One region of the Duganella sp. BJB1802 genome, then DNA from elsewhere that is predicted to be linked to it. Evidence: predicted binding sites of a transcription regulator. Region 1 holds the regulator's gene; the other holds the start of a gene.
The links. Region 1 encodes LexA, which represses DNA repair genes until DNA is damaged. Its sites were predicted from a motif close to ACTGTATNNNNATACAGT; they were not measured.

Region 1 (11,298 bases):
GCCGGCGTGCGGCGTCCCACAACCATGGAGGAGTCCGATGTCCGATACCTTGTTGATGAACGGCGCCCTGCCCCGCGCGCCTTCGATGCGCGTGCGCGCCGGCCAAGCGCTGAAGGCCGCCGCCGCGCTCTGGTTCGCGGTGATGGTCGCGGGCCAGACGATCTTCGTGGCGTATATCGTGTCATTCTACGGCGGCGCGGTCGCGGCGGGCGACTGGCTGCGCTGGAACAAGGTGCTGCCGGTCGGCTACGTTCCCGGCGACCGCGCGGGCAACGCGGCGCTGGCCGCGCACCTGGCGATCGCCGCCTTCGTCACGCTGGCCGGACCGCTGCAGCTGATTCCGGCGCTGCGCGCCCGCCACCCCGCGTTGCACCGCTGGAGCGGCCGCGTCTACGTGGCGGTGGCGGTCGTCACCGCCCTCGCCGGCATCTACATGATCTGGACCCGCAACGCGGCCGGCGACATGACCCAGCATTGGGGCACCACGCTGAACGGCGTGCTGATCATGCTATGCGCCTTCGTCGCCGTGCGTCATGCGATGGCGCGCCGGCTGGATGTGCACCGGCGCTGGGCGCTGCGGCTGTTCCTGGTGGTCAGCGGCAGCTGGTTCTTCCGTGTGGGACTGCTGTTCTGGATACTGGTCAACGGCGGCCCGGTGGGCTTCGATCCCAAGACCTTCACCGGGCCGGCGCTCAACGTGCTGGTGTTCGGCGAATCGCTGCTGCCGCTGGCGCTGCTGGAACTCTACCTGCGCGCCCGCGACGCCGGCGGCGCCCGCCGCAAGCTGGCCGTGGCGGCCGGCCTGGCGCTGCTGACGCTGGCGATGGGCGTGGGCATTTTCGGCGCCAGCATGGCGATGTGGCTGCCGCATGTCCATGGCTAGGCCATCTGGATCGACGCGGCGCGCGGACCGGAACTGGCGCTGACCGGATGGAGCCTGGCGCACGGTCTGGCGAACTTGGCGATCGACGAGGCGTTCACGGACTTGCCGGTCGCCGCGCCCGAGCCGTCCGTGCTGGCGCGCGCGATGGCGGCGCGCATGCTGGGCCTACAGGGCGGCGTCGACCAGTAGCTGAGGCTGCAGTGCGCGGATGCGCAGCTCGGTGAAGTAACCGCCCGCCTCGTTGTAGCGCAGGTAGTGGCGGCCGCAGTTCAGGCAGCGCGCGACCTGGCTCAGGTTGCATGGATAGTGGCGCGGCGAAATGGGTGCGTCGTCGCTCTCGTAGCGCGTGCCGTGCGGATGATATTCGGCGAAGGTCGGCTCGTCGTATGGATCGTCCATCAGCGTGCCGACCTCCTCGAAGCGGTCGAGCTCCAACGTGGCCGGCAAGCGCTGCCACGCCGTCAGCGAAACGGTATTGCAACTGCACGGCACGGCCACATCGGCAGAGGTCCGCGCCAACAACATCAACTGCGCAAAATCGATTTTCTGCATGTCACGCCCATCAAGAGGATTTGCGATTCTAACGCAATCCAGATCAACTCGCCGTCACGTAAAGGGGCATAAATTACCCCTTCACTTCGGCGGGGCGATATGGAACTCAGAATTCTAACGTGGCTGTTTCCGTGGCTGATGGCAGTGCTGGAGTTTTTACTGAGAGCCAGTTCTGGCAATCCTGATGCCGTCGCATTTATCGGCCCAACTGTCGGCGGCACGGCCCTTGGAATGCTGCTCCCACTTACGCGCGCGAAGTTATTGGCGAAAGAACAGTCTTCGCCGGCCGCGAACTTCGGATTGATTGATACAGCCGCCGAACATTGGGCTCAGCGCATCAACATCCTTCTCTGGCTTGGTCTGGCTGCTTGGGCCACGAGCCTTTATCTCAGCATCAACCACGGCAGTCCCTACTTTCCGAAGCTGGATGGCGTGCGAACGTCGCTCTTGATTGGTTTTATACTTTGGATATGTGCCGTCTTAGCAGACTTCATTCGAGGAGGCAAATAATGAACTGGGAATCACTTAGAGAAGGCCTTACATTGATAGGCATCGGAATGACGGCCTCAGTAATTGTCGGCATCACGGCCACTTTTATCCGAGATCGTTATTTCCAGAGAAAACCGGAAGACGACTATACCTACGTCGTGAAGAGTAAAAAAGGGGGCAAAAAGACCGTCGTCGTATTGCCCCCTGACCTACCGGAGGCAGCACAGCAAGACATCATGCGCAAAGCCTATGAAAACCTGGGGCTTCCACCGATGGAGCACTATCCCGTGCCGATGCCTCGATGCGAAAGCAATCTTTGGCGTTTGCGCCACCATAAAACCAAGGCATTCAAGAACGGCGATTCGCAGGCGGTGAAAATCCCGTCGGAAATCGCTTACGACAGAACGGATATTGATTTGGATATCCAGCGTATCGGCGACGAACTTCGCATTCGCCCGGCAAACAGCAATTAAAAAAGGGAGCCGCAGCTCCCTTGGTTTTTACATGATGTGGTGACCGACCCACCAGGCCAGCGCGGCGACGAAGGCCGAGGCCGGGATGGTGAACACCCAGGCCCACACGATGTTGCCCGCCACGCCCCAGCGCACCGCCGACATCTTCTGCGCCGAGCCGACGCCGACGATCGCACCGGTGATGGTGTGCGTGGTCGAGACCGGCACGCCGAAGTGCGAGGCGATCAGCAAGGTCAGCGCGCCGCCGGTCTCGGCGCAGAAGCCGCCCACCGGTTTGAGCTTGGTGATCTTCTGGCCCATGGTCTTGACGATGCGCCAGCCGCCGAACAGCGTGCCGAACGAGATCGCCGTGTAGCACGAGATCACCACCCACAGCGGCGGCGAGGCGTCGCCGGCCGGCACCTGGCCTACCGCGATCAGCAGCATCCAGATGATGCCGATGGTCTTTTGCGCGTCGTTGCCGCCGTGGCCCAGGCTGTACGACGCGGCCGACACCAGCTGCAAACGGCGGAACCATTTGTCGACCCGGCGCGGCGTCGAGCGCACGAAGATCCACGACACGATCAGCATGATGATGGAGCCGAACACAAAGCCCATCAGCGGCGACAGGATGATCCACTGCACCGTCTTGAGCAGGCCGCCGCCGACCAGCGCGCCGGTGCCGGACTTGGCCACCGCGGCGCCGACCAGGCCGCCGATCAGCGCGTGCGAGGACGACGAGGGGATGCCGTAGTACCAGGTGAACAGGTTCCACGCGATGGCGCCGACCAGCGCACCGAAGATCACGTACTGGTCGACGATGCCGGGATCGATGGTGCCCTTGCCCACCGTGGACGCCACGTGCAGGCCGACCACGAAGATGGCGGTGAAGTTGAACAGCGCGGCCATGGCCACCGCCGTCTGCGGCTTGAGCACGCCGGTCGACACCACGGTCGCGATCGCGTTGGCGGCGTCGTGGAAGCCGTTCATGAAGTCAAACACCAGCGCCAGGGCGATCAGGACGCCCAGCACGTAGATGCTGATTTGTAGGGTATGCATATTGGACGTTTCTTTTTGTAGTTATGCGTTACGCGTTTTCGACGATGATGCCTTCGATGATGTTGGCCACATCTTCGCAACGGTCGGTCACGGTTTCCAGGATCTCGTAGATGGCCTTCATCTTGATCAGGTTGCGCACGTCCGGCTCGTCGCGGAACAGCTTGGACATGGCGGCGCGCATCACGTGGTCGGCGTCCGATTCCAGGCGGTCGATCTCTTCGCAGATGGCGACGATCTGGCGCGAGTTGTCCATGTTGTGCAGCAGGGCCACGGCGTCGCGGACCTTCTCGGTGCAGGCCAGCACCAGCTCGGCCAGGCGCTTGGCTTCCGGCGTGACCGAGTGCAGGTCGTACAGCGAAACGGTCTGGGCCGCGTCTTCCAGCAGGTCGAGGATGTCGTCCATGCGGGTGATCAGCTTGTGGATGTCGTCGCGGTCGATCGGCGTGATGAAGGTCTTGTGCAGCAGGTCGACGGTGGCGTAGGTGATCTTGTCGGCCTGCTTTTCGATGCTCTCGATCGCGTGCACGCGATTTTCCAGATCGTCGAAATTGGACATCAGGCCCAGCATTTCTTTTGCACCTTTGACGCACAGATCGGCGTGTTGGTTAAACAGGTCAAAAAATTTGCCCTCGGTGGGCATCAAACGTCCAAACATTTTATTCTCCGTTCCATTAATTACTGCAGATCGCCGCCCGGGTAGGGACGGCGTAAAGATTAGTCGCCCTGGTACAGCGCCAGGTTACCGACGTAGTTGCCAAACTTGGTGTACTGGCCGATCCAGGTCAGGCGCACCGAGCCGATCGGGCCGTTACGCTGCTTACCGATGATGATCTCGGCCGTTCCCTTATCGGGCGAGTCCGGGTTGTAGACCTCGTCGCGATACAGGAAGATGATCACGTCCGCGTCCTGCTCGATAGCGCCGGATTCGCGCAGGTCGGACATGACGGGACGTTTGTTGGGGCGTTGCTCCAGCGAGCGGTTCAGCTGCGACAGCGCGATCACTGGGCACTGCAGCTCCTTGGCCAGGCCTTTCAGCGATCGGGAAATCTCGGAGATCTCCGAGGCGCGGTTGTCGCCCGGCGTGGAGCCCTGCATCAGCTGCAGGTAGTCGACCACGATCAGGCCCAGCTTGCCGCACTGGCGCGACAGGCGGCGCGCGCGGGCGCGCATCTCGATCGGGTTCAGCGCCGGGGTCTCGTCGATGTAGACCTGGGCGTCGTTCATTTTCTGGATGGCGTGCGTCAGGCGCGGCCAATCCTCGTCGTTCAGCTTGCCGGTGCGCAGGCGGTGCTGATCCAGCTGGCCGACCGAGCCCAGCATACGCATGGCCAGCTGCACGCCGCCCATCTCCATCGAGAACACGGCCACCGGCAGGCCCTCCTCCACCGCGACGTTCTCGGCGATGTTCATCGAGAACGCGGTCTTGCCCATCGACGGACGGCCGGCCACCACCACCATGTCGCCCGGCTGCAGGCCGGAGGTCATGCGGTCGAGGTCGATCCAGCCGGTCGGCACGCCGGTGATCTCGGAGCCGGACTCGCGCGAGTACAGCTCGTCGATGCGCTCGACCACCTGGGTCAGCAGCGGCTGCACCGGGATCCAGCCAGCCGCGCCGCGCGCGCCCTGCTCGGCGATGGCGAAGATCTTGGACTCGGCCTCGTCGAGCATCTGCTTGACTTCCTTGCCCTGCGGCGTGAAGGCCTGGCCGGAGATCTCGTCGGCGACGGTGATGAGCTGGCGCAGGATGGAGCGATCGCGCACGATCTCGGCGTAACGGCGGATGTTGGCGGCAGATGGCGTGTTTTGCGCCATCGCGTTCAGGTAGGCCAGGCCGCCCACGTCCTCCGCCTTGCCCAGCTGGGTCAGGGTCTCGAACACCGTGATGACGTCGGCCGGCTTGGACGCGTTGATCATCTTGACGACCTGCTCGTAGATGATGCGGTGGTCGTAGCGGTAGAAGTCTTCGGGGTGCATCATGTCCGCAATGCGGTCGAACGCCGCATTATCGCGCAGCAGGCCGCCGATGACGGACTGTTCTGCTTCGATGGAATGCGGCGGGACGCGGAGTGAATCGACTTGCGGATCGGAGGGGGCGTTCATGGCGCGAATTATACCTGCTTGCTTGAGCCGTATTACAAATTTATGACGAGAAAAAAGCCGGGCAAGCCCGGCTTTTTCAAAGGTGTTGCAACACTGATCAGACGTTTCCGCCTGAAAAAGTATTAGGCAGCTTCGCCCACGACAGCAACGGTCACTTCCACCACCACGTCGGTGTGCAGAGCGACGCTGACTGGGTGCTCGCCAACGGTCTTCAGAGGACCGGTAGGCATACGCACGGCAGCTTTTTCAACAGCGAAACCAGCTTTCGACAGGGCTTCAGCGATGTCGAAGTTGGTGACGGAGCCGAACAGACGGCCGTCGACGCCAGCTTTTTGCGAAACGTTCACGGTCATGCCGTTCAGTTTCTCGCCTTGGGCTTGAGCGGCAGCCAGTTTCTCGGCAGCGGCTTTTTCCAGTTCGGCGCGCTTGACTTCGAATTCAGCAACGGCGGACGCGGTAGCGCGGCGGGCCATTTTTTGCGGAATCAGGAAGTTACGTGCGTAACCGTCTTTGACTTTAACGACTTCACCCAGGTTGCCCAGGTTGACGACTTTTTCTAACAGAATGATTTGCATAGTTCTTCTCCAGGATCTTATCTAGACGACGCAATTAAGCGTGGTGCAGATCGGTGTAAGGCAGCAGCGCGAGGTAGCGAGCGCGCTTGATTGCGGTGTCAACTTGACGCTGGTAGTGCGCCTTGGTACCGGTCAGACGTGCTGGCATGATTTTGCCGTTTTCCTGGACGAAGTCTTTCAGGGTGTCGACGTCTTTGTAGTCAACTTGTTCAACGTTTGCTGCGGTGAAGCGGCAGAACTTCTTACGCTTGAACAGTGGGTTTTGTTGCTTGCGCTTTTCTTTCAGCTTGAGCTTGTTTTTGTCGAACTTTTTACCGAATGCCATTTTAGGCTCCTGTATCTAAATTGAGCTGTCTGGGACAGCACTAAAATCAATGATGTGAAACACCAGGCTTTTGCTATTGCGATTCTTCTTGTTCAGGAAACCGGTGAACTGATACATGCCTGCCAGTGGCGCCTGACTGAAGCGGCCTGAAATCTCGCCCGCGGCAACCGCGGAAATTTCAAACTCGCTCAATCGGGCGATGCCTGCCTCGACCTGCTGCGACCGGTGCTGGAGTACAGCGTTCACGATCGGCATGCCGGCCGGGGTGTAGCGCAAGGCGTCCCGTTCGGCGATCAAGGCAATCAACTGGAGCTGATTCAGCTCGGTTCCCGATAACAATTAGGCCGCAGGAGCAGCAGCGGCTGCTGGAGCTTCGGTGCGATGCGATTTCGCTGCATCTTCACGTTGTACCGACTTCATCATCGGCGAAGGAGCGGTTTCCGCCTTCTTCATCTTGACAGTCAGGTGACGCAGCACGGCATCATTGAATTTGAAGGCGGTTTCCAGCTCGACCAGGGTCTCGTTGTCGCATTCGATGTTCAGGCAGATGTAGTGTGCTTTAGCCAGTTTCTGGATCGAGTAAGCCATCTGACGACGGCCCCAATCTTCAACACGGTGCACGGCGCCGCCGCGGGTCGTTACGGTGGTTTTGTAACGCTCGATCATGGCGGGCACTTGCTCGCTCTGGTCCGGGTGGACGATAAATACTATTTCATAGTGACGCATGCAAACTCCCTTAAGGACTGTGAATATAGCCCACCCTGGCGTCAAGACAGGTGTGGGAAGAGGTAAGCCCGCGACTATATCAGCTTTTTATCCAAAAAACCAGCACTGTCCGGCAACAATCCGCCGCGCCCGGAGGGGCTCCATGAAATTATTTCGTGCTAAGCAACAAATTCCCTTGCTTTTCGCTTCACACTGTACAAAAATACAGACTGTCTATATACACAGGCCCAAAGCACTCTATGATCAAGCTCACCGCAAGACAGGAACAAATTCTCAATCTGATCAAGGATGCCATCGAGAACACCGGCTTCCCGCCGACCCGTGCCGAGATCGCCAATGAACTGGGCTTCAAGTCCGCCAACGCGGCCGAGGAGCATCTGCAGGCGCTGGCGCGCAAGGGCGCGATCGAGATCGCCGCCGGCACCTCGCGCGGCATCCGCCTGCTGGGCGTGCACGCCGAGCCGGCCACGCCCAAGGTGCCGGTGTCGCTGATGATGTCGTTGCCGCTGATCGGCCGCGTGGCCGCCGGCTCGCCCATCCTCGCGCAGGAAAACCTGGAGACCAGCTACAGCGTCGATCCGGCCATGTTCTCCTCCAAGCCGGACTACCTGCTGAAGGTGCGCGGCGAGTCGATGCGCGACGCCGGCATCATGGACGGCGACCTGCTGGCGGTCAAGAAGGTGGACAGCGCCAAGAACGGCCAGATCGTCGTCGCCCGCATCGGCAACGATGTCACGGTCAAGCGCTATCGCAAGACCGGCTCCACCGTCGAGCTGCTGCCGGAAAACCCGGACTTCAAGATCATCAAGGTCGATCCCGAAGCGGACGAGTTCGCGCTGGAAGGCCTGGCGGTCGGCCTGATGCGCAGCTGGCACTAAGCCTCGCCTCGCCGACGGGCTAGCGCTTGCCGGCGGTCTCCGGCTGATGCGACAGGTCGCGCGCGCTCAGGGCCAGGTCGCCTTGACGGCCTTCCAACGCGCTCTGCGCCAGGGTGACGGCGTCGGCCTGGCGCTTGGCCTCGTCCGCCACCTGCACGAACACCTGACTCATCAGCGTCTGCGCGGCGCCCAGCTCGTCGTCCGTCATCAGGTCGGCCACGTCGGCGGGGATGCTCTTGCCGACCGGGAGCGCGGCGTTGTAATTGGCCAGGAATTGATCGTAGCAGTCGTGCCAGGCGGCCAGCGCTTGCGTCAGCGCCGGTCCGCCGGCCGTGGCCGGACGCATCGGGATGTTGGGAGGTTTGCAGTTGAAACGGGCCAGCGCAATGTCGGCGCCGTCGTAGTGGCTGGTGTAGTACTCGATTTCGGCTTGCCGCGCCTGGCGGCGGGCCTGGTCGCCGGCGAAGGCGCTACTCGACAGCACGGTCAATGCCAGAACCCATGCTGCTCTCATATCGCCTCCGCGCTTAGCAAAATTGAAAACTTAGATTATCACAACTCGAGGCTGCGCTCAGCAAGCTTCCAGTGCGCAGGTGAAATCGTCCAGCAGATCGTCGGTATCCTCGATGCCGACCGACACCCGTATCAGCGACTCGGCGATGCCCATCGAGGCGCGGCGCTCGGCGCCCATCTCGTAGAAAATCGTGTGCGCCACCGGGATGATCAGCGTGCGCGTGTCGCCCAGGTTGGAGGCCGGAATCGCCAGCTTCAGGCGGTTGAGGAAATCGAAGCAGTCGATGCCATCCTTCAGTTCAAAGCTCAACAGGGAGCCGAAGCTGCGGAACAGCTCGGCGGAGATCGCGTGCTGCGGGTGCGAGGCCAGGCCGGGATAGTAGACGGCGGCCACGCGCTCGTCGCTTTCCAGCAGGCGCGCCAAGGCCATCGCATTGGCGCTGGTGCGTTCCATGCGCAGCGCCAGCGTCTCGGCGCCGACGGCGATGTGGTGCGCCGCTTCCGGCGCCAGCGAGGCGCCGAAGTCGCGCAGGCCCTTGGCGCGAATCTGCGCCAAGCCCCATTGCAGCGGCGCGGCTTTCTTGTAGTTCTCGTAGATGTTGGCGAACCGGGTCCAGTCGTAGACGCCGGTGTCGGTCAGGCTGCCGCCCAGCGCATTGCCGTGGCCGCCGATCGACTTGGTCAGCGCGTTGACCACGAGACCGGCGCCCACCGCTTTCGGGCGGAACAGGTAAGGCGTGGTCATCGTGTTGTCGACGATGTAGAGGATGCCGCGCTCCTTGCACAGCTCGCCGATGCGCTTCAGGTCCGCCACCTGCGTGCGCGGGTTGGCGATGGTTTCGACGAACACCACGCGGGTCTGGCTGGTGATGGCGGCGGCCACGTTGGCGACGTCGGTGGCGTCGACGAAGGACACGCCCACGCCCTGCGCCATGGTGGTCTGCCACAGGCTGTTGGTGTTACCGAACAAGAACGACGACGACACCACATGGTCGCCCGCGCGCAGCAGCGCCTGGAACACGGCGCCGATCGCGCCCATGCCGGTGGCGAAGCAGATCGTGCCGACGCCCTGCTCCATCTTGGTGACCTTGTCTTCCAGCGCGGAGATGGTCGGGTTGCCCTGGCGGCCGTAGCGGAAGCCCGGCTCCTTGCCCTGGAACACGGACGCCAGCTGGCGCGCGTCGCCGTAGCCAAAGGCGACCGAGGTGTGGATGGGCTTGTGCAGCGAACCGTGCTCGATGCCTTTCTGGCGATCGTTGTGCAGGATGGTGGTGGTGAAGCCGTAATTCTTCTTGTCGTTCATATTCGCGTATTCAAAAAAAAAGCCCGGTGCGGCGTGAACCGCACCGGGCGCGACATCAGCCTTCGGCGGTCGCGAGATTCAGGTTCAGTTGCGAGCGGCCCGCGTCCTCGGGGCCGGAGGCCTTCGGATGGTGGCGCGCGTACTCCAGCTTGTCCAGGTAGTCCTTGGAGATGTCGCCGGTGACGTACACGCCGTCGAAGCACGACGCCTCGAAGTTCTTCAACGCCGGATTGACGTCGGAGATGGCGCGCTTCAACGCGTCGATGTCCTGGTAGACCAGGTGGTCGGCGGTGATCTCGCGGCACACTTCCTCGGTGCTGCGGCCGTAGGCGATCAGCTCGTCGCGGGTGGGCATGTCGATGCCGTACACGTTCGGGAAGATCACCGGCGGCGCCGCCGAAGCGAAGATCACTTTCTTGGCGCCGGCTTCGCGCGCCATCTGCACGATCTCGCGGCTGGTGGTGCCGCGCACGATGGAGTCATCCACCAGCAGCACGACCTTGTCCTTGAACTCGGAAGCGATGGCGTTCAGCTTCTGGCGCACCGATTTCTTGCGCGCGGCCTGGCCCGGCATGATGAAGGTACGGCCGATGTAGCGGTTCTTGATGAAGCCTTCGCGGTATTCCACGTTCAGCGCCAGCGCCAGCTGGATCGCGGCCGGACGCGACGAATCGGGAATCGGCATGACGACGTCGATCTCGCCATCCTTGAATTCGCGCTTGATCTTCTCGGCCAGGTACTCGCCCATTTTCAGGCGGGTGGCGTACACGGAGGCGCCGTCGATGACGGAATCCGGACGGGCCAGGTAGACGAACTCGAACACGCAAGGGTTGAGCGACGGATTGTCGGCGCACTGGCGCGAATGCAGCTGCTTGTCGGCGTCGATGAAGACGGCCTCGCCCGGCGCGATGTCGCGCACGAAGCGGAAGCCCATGCCTTCCAGCGCCACGGACTCGGAGGCGATCAGGTACTCGGCGCCCTGCTCGGTCTCGTTGATGCCCAGGCACAGCGGACGAATGCCGAACGGATCACGGAAGGCCAGCAGGCCGACGCCAGCGATCTGCGCCACGGCGGCATAGCCACCGCGCACGCGGCGATGCAGCACGGTCACGGCTTCGAAGATGGTGTCGGCGTCGATCGAGATGCCGGTGGTGGCTTTCTGGATCTCGTGGGCCAGCACGTTGAGCAGCACTTCCGAATCGGAATCGGTGTTGATGTGGCGGCGGTCGTTCTGGAACATTTCCTTCTTGAGCTGTTCCCAGTTGGTCAGGTTGCCGTTGTGCGCCAAGGTGATGCCGAACGGCGCGTTGACGTAGAACGGCTGCGCCTCTTCCTCGCTCGACGAGCCGGCGGTTGGATAGCGGCAGTGACCGATGCCGGAATTGCCTTGCAGCGTACGCATGTTACGGGTACGGAAAACGTCACGCACCAGGCCGTTGGCCT
Region 2 (11,298 bases), on a different contig from region 1:
CTGCGCGGTGCTCAGCGCGACGGTCTGGGCGCTGGTCAGGCCGGCCAGCGCGGCCGGGCGCAGCACGGCCACCTGCGCGGTGCCGAGCGTGCCGAACAGGCTGCCGGACGGATCGTTGGCCAGCGCGGCCAGCTGGTCGGCGCGCAGCGCGGACAGCGCCGAGCTGCCCAGCGCCGGCAGCACGGCGGCGTTCAGCGCGGCCACGTCGGCGCTCGACAGGCCGGCGATGTTGCGCGAGCTCAGGCCGAGGATCTGCTGCGCGCCCAGGCCGGCGACCTGCGCCGTGCGCAGCGCGGCCAGCTGGTCGCTCGACAGCACGGCGAACTGGCGCGAGGTCAGGCTGGACAATTGCAGCGCGCTCAGGTTGGCCACCGACGCCGGATTGAGCGCGGCGATGTAGGCGGTGCCGAGCGCGGCCAGGTTGGCGCTGGAAGCCGGCGATGGTGTCGGACGACAGCGCGCCCAGCTGCGCGGTGTTCATGGCGAGGTTGCGCCATCGTCAGCGCGGCCAGCTGGCTGCTCGACAGCACGCCGACCTGGAGCCGCGCTCAGGCCGGCGATGGCGGCGGTGCGGATCGCGGCCAGGTCCAGCGGTTCCAGGGCGGCGATGGCTGCGTGCTCAGCGCGTGCAGCTGGGCGCTGCCCAGGGCGGCGACCTGGCCGGCCGTCAGCGCGACGGTCTCGGCGGTGGTCAGGCCGGCCAGCGCGGCGCTGCGCAGCGCGGCGATCTGCGCCGTGGTCAGCAGTTGCACCGGGCCCAGCGCGGGCCAGCTGGTCGGAACCCAGCGCGGCGATCGCGGCGGTGCGCAGCGACGACAGGGTGGCCGAGCCGAGGTCGGCGATTTCCGTGGTCGACAAGCTGCCGAACTGCTGCGAGCTGAACGCGCCGACCTGGGCGGCGTTCAGGCTGTGGATCTGCGCGCTGCTGAGCGCGTTCAGTTGCGCGGTGCTCAGCGCGGCGATCTGGCTCGTGCCCAGGCCCGACAGCTGGCCGTGGTCAGGTTGGCGAAGCCGGCGGTGCCGAGCACGCCGATCGCGCCCGGATTCAGCGCCCCAGGTCGCCGGTGTCGAGGCCGGCCAAGCCGTCGGTGCTCAACGCGCCGAACTGGCGGCTGCTCAGCGCGGCGATCTGCGCGGTGGTCAGCGCCGCACCTGCGCGCTGCTCAGCGTGGCGATCTGCTGGGTCGTCAGCGCGGCGATGGCGGAGGGTTTTCAGGAACGGGATATCGTTCGTGGTGAACCAGAAAATTTGTTCCGTGGACAGGCTGCTCGAATTGCGTCGCGCTCAGGGCGCCCGCCTGCGCGGTGGTGAGCACGCTCAAAGCGCCACCAGTCAAGCGCGGTCAGGGCTGTCGTGCGCAAGGCGGCGATCTGCGCGGTGGTGACGTTGGTGAAGCCATGCCGAGACTGATGCCGCCCAACTGCGCCGACGACAGCGCGGCGAAGATCGTGGTGCTCAACGCTGCCCCATGGTGCCAGTCGTAACCGAACACTTCGGCGAGATCGCCCGGCGTCACCGCCGTGAGCTGGGTCGTAGTGAGCGCGCTGAGCTGGGTCGTACCCAGGCATCCAAGTTCCCCGATGCCACCGCCCCGATCTGGTCCGTCGTGAGTGCGGCGAATTGGCGTGAACTCAAACTGTAGAGTTGGTCCGTTGTGAGGAGGGCGACCACAGCTGGGCTCAGCGCGGCGATGGCGGCCGGACTCAGGCAGCCACGTTGGCCGCTGGCAGGTAGCCGATCGCATCGCTCGACAGCGCGCCCATCTGCCTGCTGCTGAGCGCAGAGAACTGCGCGGAAGTCAGCGTGCGCAGCTGGTCGCTGCTCAGCGCCACCATCTGCTGCGTGGTCAATCCGGCGATGGCCGCGGTCTTGAGCGCCACCAGGTCGGCCGTGCCGAGCGCGGCGATCGTCGATCGCCAGGCTGCCCAGCTGCGCGCTGCTCAAGGCGCTGGCCTGGGCGGTCGACATCTGCGCGACCTGCGCCGTGCCCATCCCGGCCAGCGCGGCCGCCCGCAGCGCGGCGATCTGCGCCGTGCCCAGCATGCCGAACAGGCTGCCGTTGGCGCCGCCCAGCAGCGCCAGCTGGTCGGAAGCCAGCGCGCCGGCGGCCGCCACACTCAGCGCCTTGATGGCGGCGCTGCCGAGGGCGGCCACGTCGTCGGTCGACAAGCCGGCCACCTGGCGCGAACCGAGCGCGCCGATCTGCGCCGTGCTCAGCGCCTGCACCTGGGTGCTGCTCAGCGCGGCGATCTGCGCGCTGCCCAGCGCGGCGATGTGGCGGGTGCCGAAGCCGCCGAGCTGCGCCGTGCTCAGCGCGGCCAGCAGCGCCGCGTTCAACTGCGGCACGACGGACGGATTCAGGGCGCCCAGGTCGGCGGCCGGCAAGCCGGCCAGCGCGTCGGTGGACAGCGCGCCGATCTGCGCGCTGCCGAGCGCGGCGAAATCGGCCGTGGTCAACGCGCCCAGCTGGCTGCTGCCCAGCGCCGCCAATTGGCGGGTGGTCAGCGCGGCGACGGCGGCGCTTTTCAGCGCGGCGACATCGGCCGTTTCCATGCCGGCGATGGCGTCGGTGGACAGGGCGTTCAATTGCGCGCCGCTCAGCGCGGCGGCCTGCGCGGTGCCGAGCGCGGCCACCTGGGCGGCGCTGAGCGCGGCCAGCTGCGACGAGCTCAACCCGGCGATCGCCTGCGTGCCGAGCGCGGCGATGCCGCGCGTGCCGATGGCGACGATTTCATCGGCCGTCAACGTCGCCAGCTGGCGTGTGCTCAGGGCGCCCAGCTGGCCGGTGCTCATCAGGGCCACCTGGCCGGACGACAGGCTGGCGATATTGGCCACGCTCAGCGCGGCCACGTCGGCCGTTTCAAACGCGGCGATGGCGTCGGTGCTCAGATAGCTGAAGGCCCGGGTGCCCAGCGCGGCCACCTGGGCGGTGGTCAGCGCGGCGACCTGGGCGCTGGTCAGCGCGCCCATGAAGCCCGACGGCAGCGCGCCCACCGCGTTCAGCGTGGCCGCCTTGATGGCGGCCAGGTCGCGCGTGGTCAGCACCGCGACGTTGCTGGTGGCCAGCCAGGACAGCTGGGAGCTGCTCATCGCGGCAAGGTGGTCGGTGCGCAGCGCCGGCACCTGGAGCGAACTCAACGCGACGATGTCCTCGCTGGTCCACGACAACACATCCTGCGTGCTCAGGGCATTGGCGATCTGGTCGGTGGACAGTATGGGGACGAGGGTGCTCATCGCGTGTTCCTTATTTGATAACACCTTTCACTATAGCAGAATTCGCTCTAATTTCTACAAAGCAACGAATTTATTTTACTGATTTTTATCAAAAATTACATGAAAAATGCCGCAAAATCAAAGACTTTGCGGCATCCTTAACCAACAGGCAACGGCTTGTGTGGCGCGGCGGTCAGGCCTTGGCTTCGCCGCCCAGCGCCTCGACCACGTCGGCCATCAGCTTGGCCAGTTCGCCGGTCATCAGCATGAAGTCGCCGTCGAAGCGTTCCTCGTCGTTGCGGGTGCTCGATTCCTTTTCCGCGATCACGTCCAGCGGCTTGATGCCCTTGATCGCCAGCGACTCGGTCAGCACGAAGGAGATCTTGCTGTCCCAGGTCATGGCCAGGCGGGTGCACTGCTTGCCGGCCGCGATGTGGCGGCGCACCTCGTCCGCCTCCAGCGTGTGGCGCACATAGCGCACCGCCGCCTTGCTCTCGCCGGTGGCGCGCAGCTCGGTGTCCATGTCGACCGTGAAGCCGGCCGGCGCGTCGTCGGCCTGCAGCCACTCGGTCATCACGCCCACCGGCGAGCGCTGCACGCGCAGGCTTTCCAGCGGCAGCTTGTCGACCGCCTTGAGCAGCAGCTTGATCACTTCGTCGGCCTTGGCCGGGCTGGCCGCGTCCACCACCAGCCAGCCGTTGACCGGGTCGATCCAGGTCCAGACGTTGCTGCGGATCGAGAAGGCGCGCGGCAGCAGCTCGTCGGCCACGCGTTCCTTGAGTTCCTTCATCGCCTTCTTGCCGGGGGCGAAGCCTTGCGCCTCTTCCATCTCGGCGGCGCGCGCCTTGGCGACCTGGTTGATGACGGTGTTGGGCAGCAGCTTCTTCTCGGTGCCCAGCAGGATCAGCATTTGTTTGTTGACCACGTGCACCAGGCCGCCGTTCGGGCGGGGACGGTCCCAGCCCTGGCGCAACAGTTCATTGCTGCTGGCCGGGACGAAGGAGTGCGGCTCCAGCGCCGCTTCCAGTTGTTCGGGGGTAAAGGCCCAAGGGGCCGGCAGACGGTAAATCTGTAGATTCTTGAACCACATGTGTTGAGCCTTGTTTCAGTAATGCCAGGGGAGCGCCATTTTACACGGTGATGGCGGCGCCGGACCGAATCTGTTGCTTGCCTAGGCGAACAATTCGCCTTGCCGGGGCACAGCCATCTGCGCGGCTGTGCCGGGCGGCTCCAGCGTGCTGGCGCGCACGCCCAGCAGGCGCAGCCGGCGTTGCAGCGGCACCCGTTTCAGGCATTCGCGCGCGGCCTGCAGGATGCCGGCCGCGTCCGCCACGGGCTGCGGCAACGTGACGTTGCGGCTGACGATCTGGAAGTCGTCGAAGCGCAGCTTGATGCTGATGGTGCGGCTGACGTAGCCCTTGCGCTTGAGGTCTTCCGCCAGCCGGTCGCACAGCTTGGTCAGGATGGACGACAGCGCGCCCCGATCCTGGCGCGCGTGCAGGTCGCGCTCGAAGGTGGTCTCGCGGCTGATCGACTTGCTCTCCGAGCTGGTGGAGATGGCGCGGTGGTCGATGCCGCGCGCGGCGTCGGCCAGCCAGGCCGAATAGTGGGCGCCGAAATGGTCCTGCAGCAGGCCGGCGTCGGCCGCCGCCAGCTGGCCGATGGTGTCTATGCCCAGCGCCGCCAGCTTCTCGGTGGCCTTGGGGCCGATGCCGTTGATCTTGCGCACGCCCAGCGGCCAGATGCGCGCCGGGATGTCCTCGTGGCCCAGCACGGTCAGGCCGTCCGGCTTTTCCAGGTCCGAGCAGATCTTCGACAGCAGCTTGTTGGGCGTCACGCCGATCGAGCACGACAGTCCGGTGGCGTCGCGCACGGCCTGCTTGATGCGCTGCGCCAGCTCGCGCGTCTCGCCCTCCACATGGGTCAGGTCGATGTAGATCTCGTCGATGCCCCGGTCCTCGAAATCCGGCGCGATGGCGGCCACGGCGTTCTTGAACAGGCGCGACATCTGGCGGTAGGCGTCGAAATTGACCGGCAGCAGGATGGCGTCCGGCGCCAGCTTGGCCGCCTTCATCATGCCCATGGCCGAGCCCACGCCGAGCGCGCGCGCCTCGTAGGTGGCGGTGGTGATGACGCCGCGTCCGACATAGTCGCGCAGCCGCGAAAAGGTGTGGCTGCCGTCCGCCTGCAACACCGGCTGGGCGTCGCGCCCGCCGCCGATCACCACCGGCAGGCCGCGCAGCTCGGGATAGCGCAGCAGCTCGACGGACGCATAAAACGCGTCCATGTCGAGGTGGGCGATGCGGCGCTGGTCTTCAACCATGATGCGGGGAAAATTACTGTGAATGCATACAGTATTCACTAAAACGCATCAGTCCGCAAGACCCCGCCCTATTTGCCGCCGCCGGGGTTACACTGGAGGCCACCATGACCAAGCGCCCGCCCCTCGCATTGTTGAGCCTGTTACTGTCCGTCACCTCGGTGGCGCACGCTGCGCCGGACGCCTGCGCGCCGGCCAGCGCCGGCCTCAGCGACCTGGGCTACGCGTCCTACCGCGACGGCTCGGCCATCCGCGGCATCACGGTCGACCTGCTGGTCGAGATACAGAAGCGCAGCGGCTGCGCCTTCCAGCTGGGCTGGTATCCGCACGGCCGGGTGTACGCGCAATTCTTCAGCGGCCAGCTGGACGTGACCGGCGCCGCGCTGCGCAACACCGAGCGCGACCAGTACGGCGTATGGCTGCCCTACACCTATTCGCAGTTCGAACTGGTGCTGCTCAACCAGAGCGCCGGCGAGTTCCACAGCCTGGCCGATTTCGTCGAGCGCGGCACGGCGCGCCTGAACGTGGTGCGCAGCATCGCGTATTCCCCCGCGACGCAGACGCAGCTGGACCGGCTGCAAAAGCTGGGCCGGCTGGAATACGTCAACGACTACGGCGTGGTGTTCCGCAAGATCCTGGCCGGCCGCGCCGACGGCACGCTGGCGCCGCCGGCCATCCACGTGCTGCACCAGCGCCAGTTCCACCTGCTGGGCAAGATGCGCGCCACCACCTTCGCCGAAGCGCCGCGCGCGATGGTGGGCATCTACGTGTCGAAGCAGGTGCCGGCGGCGCAGCGGCGGCGCTACGCCGAGGCGGTGCGCGCCATCGTCGGCGACGGCACGGTGCAGCAGATCTACCAGCGCTACCTGGACGCCGACGTCACCCGCCAGATCTTCGCCGGCGGCGTGCGCGAGATCCTGGACGCCATGCCGGCCGACTAGCCGTGGCGCGCGCGGAACCACGCGGCGCTGGCCTCGTCGGCCGGGAAGAACGATTCGACGCGCAGCTCGTGCACAGTGACGTCGTGCGGCGTGCCCAGCGTGGCGATGGTGGTGAACAGGTTCAACTCGACGCCGACCTTGCGCAAGGTCACCGGCAAAAAGGGCAAGGCGCGGCGGTCCAGGTTGGGCGACGCCTGGCCGATGCCGGCGACGCCGGGCAGCGCCAGCAACTCGGCCAGCAAGGTGGTGGCTTCGCTGCCGGGACCGTCGCTCATCGCCTCGCGCTGGATCCAGTGCAGCAGGTCGGCGCCGACCTCCTCCCAGTTGTGCAGGTATTGCCGCGCGCCGTGCGGGTCCAGCATCAGCTTGAGCACGTTGACCGAGCCGTCGGTGGGGATGGCCGCGCCGGCGGGCAAGTCCAGCAGCCAGCGCATCATGCCGGCCGCCGGCGCGTTGGCCAGCGCCAGGTTCCACAGCCGGTCGACCACCAGCGCCGGGTACGGCGCCTGCTGCGCCAGCATGAAGTCCAGCGCCCGCCGCACCGCGCCCAGTTCGGGATCGGACAGTTTGCGCTCCTGGTAGGCCGGCGCGTAGCCGGCCGCCAGCAGCATCACGTTGCGCTGGCGCAGCGGGATCTCCAGCACCATGCCCAGCTTGAGGATCAGATCCTTGCTGGGCTGCGAGCGCCCGCTTTCCAGGAAGCTGATGTGGCGCTGCGAAATCGTGCTCTCGGTCGACAGGCGCAGCTGGCTGTAGCCGCGCTTGCCGCGCCAGTACTTCAACGCGGCGGCGAAGTCGCTGAAATAATCGGTCGCGCCGTGGGCGCCGGATGGATGCGATGCGGACATGCGGGTCTCCTTGTCCGGCAATGATAGCCCGGCCGCGCTCACGCCGCGTTCAGGAAGCCGGTGACGCGGGTCAGGCGGCCGTCCTCGCCGAGCTCGGCGACATCGGTGCCGTGCGCCACCGGCGCGCCGCCGGGCACGGCCAGCGTCCACGAGAAGCGCACCACGTCGTTGTGGCCGTCCGGCGTGCCGTCCAGCTCGAAGCGGTAGCCGGGGAACTGGCTTTGCGCGCCGGCGATCATGGCGTCGATGCCGTCGTGGCCGGCGCCGCGCATCATCGGATCGAGGTAGCGGGCGTCCAGCGCGAAGGCGCGCGCCACCAGCGCGCGGCGGGCGGCGGCGTCGCGTTCGTTCCAGACGGCCAGGTATTGGGTAGCGATGTGGGCTGGGGTGTGCATGCTGATCTCCTTGAGTGGTTGATGTCGAATCGACAGAAACCATTCTCCGGAAATCGCTGCGCGGCGGCGATTACGTCCCAGGTAATCGGCGCGCCACCACCAGCACGGCGCCGGCCACCAGGCTGGCCGCCAGCAGGTAGATGCCGCTGGCCGTGCTGCCGGTCGCGTCCTTGATGGCGCCGACCAGGTAGGGGCTGGCGAAGCCGGCCAGGTTGCCGACCGAGTTGATCAACGCGATGCCGGCCGCCGCCGCCGCGCCGCCCAGCATCGCGGTCGGCAGGCTCCAGAAGATCGGGAAGGTGCTCAGGATGCCGGCCGTGGCCACGCTCAGCGCGGCCATCGCGATCACGGTGTTGTCGCTGTAGACGGTGGCCACCACCAGGCCCAGCGCGCCGGCCACGGCGGCGACGGCCGCGTGCCAGCGGCGCTCGCCGCTGCGGTCCGAGTGGCGCGCGGCCAGCACCATCGCCACCGCCGCCACCGAATATGGAATCGCCGTCAGCAGGCCGATGTCGAGCACGTTCTTGACGCCGCTGTTCTTGATCAGCTGCGGCAGCCAGAAGCTCACGCCGTACAAGCCCATCACGAACAGGAAGTACACCAGCGCCAGCAGCCACACCGTACCGCTGGCGAACACCCGCGCCAGCGGCAGGCGCTGCTGATGCTGGCCGTCCTCGGCGATGGCGCGCTCCAGTCGCCGCTTGTCGTCCTCGCTCAGCCACTTGGCGGCGCGGATGCCGTCGTCCAGGTAGAACAGCGTCCACACGCCGATCAGCACCGACGGCAAGCCTTCGAGCAGGAACAGCCACTGCCAGCCACTCAGGCCATGGCGTCCGGCGAAGGCCTGCATGATCCAGCCCGACAGCGGCCCGCCCACCACGCCGGCCACCGCCACCCCGCTCATGAACAGCGCCACCATGCGCGCGCGGCGATGGGCCGGATACCAATAGGTCAGGTACAGGATGATGCCGGGGAAGAAGCCCGCCTCCGCCGCGCCGAGCAGGAAGCGCAGCAGGTAGAACGTCGCCACGCTGTTGGCCAGCATCAGCGCCGACGAGATCAGGCCCCAGCTGATCATGATGCGGGCGATCCAGATGCGGGCGCCGGTGCGCGTCATCAGCAGGTTGGACGGCACCTCGAACAAAAAGTAGCCGATGAAGAAGATGCCGGCGCCCACGCCGTACACGGTGTCGGAAAAGCGCAGGTCGGCCAGCATCTGCAGCTTGGCGAAGCCGACGTTGACGCGGTCCAGGTAGGCGGCCACGTAGCACAGGAATAGGAAAGGCATCAGCCGCCAGCTGACGCGGCGGTACAGGGGATCGAGATGGCGGTCGTCGTGCTGCATGGGAGGGGTCCTTATTCCGGGTGTTCGGCGTGCGGCCATGGTGACACCGGATCGGGGCCGCAAACAAATTTTCTAAATAATTTACAAAAACCCTTGCGGAACGGATTAGGCACCTTGTAGAATACGGCCTCGTTCAGCAGTTGCAACAAAGTAGTGAAGCAAAGCTGATATGTTTTCTGGGTGCTTAGCTCAGTTGGTAGAGCGGCGCCCTTACAAGGCGTAGGTCGGGAGTTCGACCCTCTCAGCACCCACCAAGGAAACAGAAAAACGAAATTTGGAGCGGTAGTTCAGTTGGTTAGAATACCGGCCTGTCACGCCGGGGGTCGCGGGTTCGAGTCCCGTCCGCTCCGCCAAATTCCTTTAAGGGCCCGATTCGTCGGGCCCTTAATCATTTCCGCGCCGATTAATACGCGGTTAAGCTTAGGCTTGCGCATCGGGTGTTATCCTCCCGGCATGATTCTCTCCACCACGTCCCTGCCTCCCTATCTGCGTTTCCGCGTGCGCCTGGCGCGGCAGGCGATGCTGCAGTTCGTGGCCAGCTTCAAGAGTTCGCTCGAATACCTCCTGCTCGGTTTCGGCCAGGTGCTGGTGGGCCTGGTCGCCTGCCTCGCGCTGCCGGGACTGTTCGCGGCGACGCGGCCGTGGCCGCAGGCGCTGGGCCTGTTCGCCGGCCAGGCGTTGATCGCCAGCGCGCCGGTGTGGCTGCTGCGCAAGCGGCTGCTGCCGCAGCAGGTGCTGCAGTGGTGCCGTCCGATGCCGATACCCGCGCGCTGGCAGTGGTGCGCCAACATCGCCGTGGCCGGCATGATCATCGTCCCGCTGAGCATGGCCTTCGCATTGTCCACCGCGATCTGGCTGTTCCAGTGGCCGGACTGGCTGCAACCGGTGGCGCCGCAGGCATTGCTGCTGACCGCCGGCTCACTGCTGCTGGGCTGGATCATCTCGACGCTGGTGCTGGCCCGGCGCTGCCGCATGCCGGCCGCCGCCCCGCTCGATCCCGACCGTCCGCTGCCCGGCCCCTACGCGCCGCGCCTGCCGCGCCACGGCTGGAGCGCCGCGCATCACTGGCGCCAACTGTTCTGGCTCCCCTTCTGGCGCGCGGAAAACCTGGTCGGCATCCAGCAGACCGTGCTGCTGCTGGGCGCCGTGCTGGGCATCGCCGTGTGGCTGTGGCATCCGGCCGTGGTGCCGCCGGCGCTGTGGGGCTTCAACGCCGCCATCCTGCTGATACTGCTGACCGACCGCGGCGACAAGGCCGTCACCGAACAGATCGCGCTGCTGCGTCCCGTCGCGGCGGCTTGGCCGGTGCGCATCGAGCGCCTGTTCCGCTTCGCGCGCTGGTCGGCGCTGCTGCCCGGCTTGGCCGTGATGGCCTGGTTCGCGCTGCTGACGCTGGGCCACCTGGGCCGCGCCGGCAGCGCCGGCTACAGCACCACCGTGGCCACCGTCTGGCTGTGCTTTGCGGGCGCCGCCCAGGCCGCCGTTGTCGTGCTGCGCCGCCTGAGCGTGCGCGGCCGCGTGGGGCTGGTCATCAGCGCCATCATCATCCTCACCGCCATTGGAAGCGAACTATGGAATTGAAGCCCGTGCTGCGCATACAACAACTGACCTTCGAATACGCCAGCCACCCGCTGTTCCGCCGCTTCGACCTGCAACTGGACGCCGGCATCACCTGGCTGCGCGGCGAGAACGGCGCCGGCAAGACCACGCTGCTGAAGCTGGCCGGCGGCGCGCTGACGCCGCACGCGGGCAGCATCGCGCTGGACGGCCTCGACATCCAGGCCCAGCCGCTGGCCTACCGCCTGCAGTGCTACTACTGCGGCGGCGACACGCCGCAACTGCCGTGGCTGACCGTGCAGGAAATCCTCGACCTGCACCTGTCGCTGTATCCCGGCACCGACCCGGCGCTGCTCGACGCCGAGCTGCAAGCGTTCCACCTGCTGCACACGCTGGACCAGCCGGTGACCACGCTGTCGCTGGGCCAGCACAAGAAGATGCAGCTGTCGCTGGCGCTGGCGCTGCCGGTGCGGCTGCTGCTGATCGACGAGCCATTCAACGGCCTCGACGTCGACGCCGTGGCCTACCTGCGCCGGCAACTGTCGGCCCCGCAGCGGCTGGCGCGCCAGTGCATCCTGCTCACCAGCCACCTCGACCCGGCCCTGCCGCTGTCCGCCACCGTGCAACTTTAAGTTATCATGGGAATGATGAGCCGGCCCGGCCCGCATTCCCGCACGG

Region 2: the regulator LexA is predicted to act here: its motif matches at 5,553-5,570, upstream of dinB (DNA polymerase IV).

The regions. Positions count from the first base shown of each region.
Region 1 is NZ_JABWEF010000013.1:59,755-71,052, forward strand. Features, by position in the region: gene HUX88_RS20110 (DUF2306 domain-containing protein) at 38-883, shown strand; gene HUX88_RS20115 (hypothetical protein) at 880-1,041, opposite strand; gene HUX88_RS20120 (hypothetical protein) at 1,049-1,435, opposite strand; gene HUX88_RS20125 (hypothetical protein) at 1,535-1,945, shown strand; gene HUX88_RS20130 (hypothetical protein) at 1,945-2,397, shown strand; gene HUX88_RS20135 (inorganic phosphate transporter) at 2,425-3,435, opposite strand; gene HUX88_RS20140 (DUF47 domain-containing protein) at 3,464-4,090, opposite strand; gene HUX88_RS20145 (replicative DNA helicase) at 4,150-5,535, opposite strand; gene rplI (50S ribosomal protein L9) at 5,658-6,110, opposite strand; gene rpsR (30S ribosomal protein S18) at 6,145-6,435, opposite strand; gene priB (primosomal replication protein N) at 6,451-6,756, opposite strand; gene rpsF (30S ribosomal protein S6) at 6,775-7,161, opposite strand; gene lexA (transcriptional repressor LexA) at 7,401-8,039, shown strand; gene HUX88_RS20175 (hypothetical protein) at 8,059-8,553, opposite strand; gene HUX88_RS20180 (cystathionine gamma-synthase family protein) at 8,611-9,855, opposite strand; gene purF (amidophosphoribosyltransferase) at 9,911-11,298, opposite strand, start outside.
Region 2 is NZ_JABWEF010000007.1:186,837-198,134, reverse strand. Features, by position in the region: partial or broken gene HUX88_RS32330 (hypothetical protein) at 1-183, opposite strand, end outside; gene HUX88_RS32325 (hypothetical protein) at 549-752, opposite strand; partial or broken gene HUX88_RS32320 (hypothetical protein) at 895-954, opposite strand; gene HUX88_RS32315 (hypothetical protein) at 1,046-1,120, opposite strand; gene HUX88_RS32310 (hypothetical protein) at 1,141-1,191, opposite strand; gene HUX88_RS32305 (hypothetical protein) at 1,705-1,881, opposite strand; partial or broken gene HUX88_RS32300 (hypothetical protein) at 2,123-2,971, opposite strand; gene HUX88_RS13535 (recombination-associated protein RdgC) at 3,408-4,304, opposite strand; gene dinB (DNA polymerase IV) at 4,386-5,537, opposite strand; gene HUX88_RS13525 (ABC transporter substrate-binding protein) at 5,642-6,475, shown strand; gene HUX88_RS13520 (helix-turn-helix domain-containing protein) at 6,472-7,323, opposite strand; gene HUX88_RS13515 (nuclear transport factor 2 family protein) at 7,362-7,718, opposite strand; gene HUX88_RS13510 (MFS transporter) at 7,789-9,063, opposite strand; tRNA gene HUX88_RS13505 (tRNA-Val) at 9,242-9,317, shown strand; tRNA gene HUX88_RS13500 (tRNA-Asp) at 9,340-9,416, shown strand; gene HUX88_RS13495 (hypothetical protein) at 9,517-10,644, shown strand; gene HUX88_RS13490 (ATP-binding cassette domain-containing protein) at 10,635-11,252, shown strand.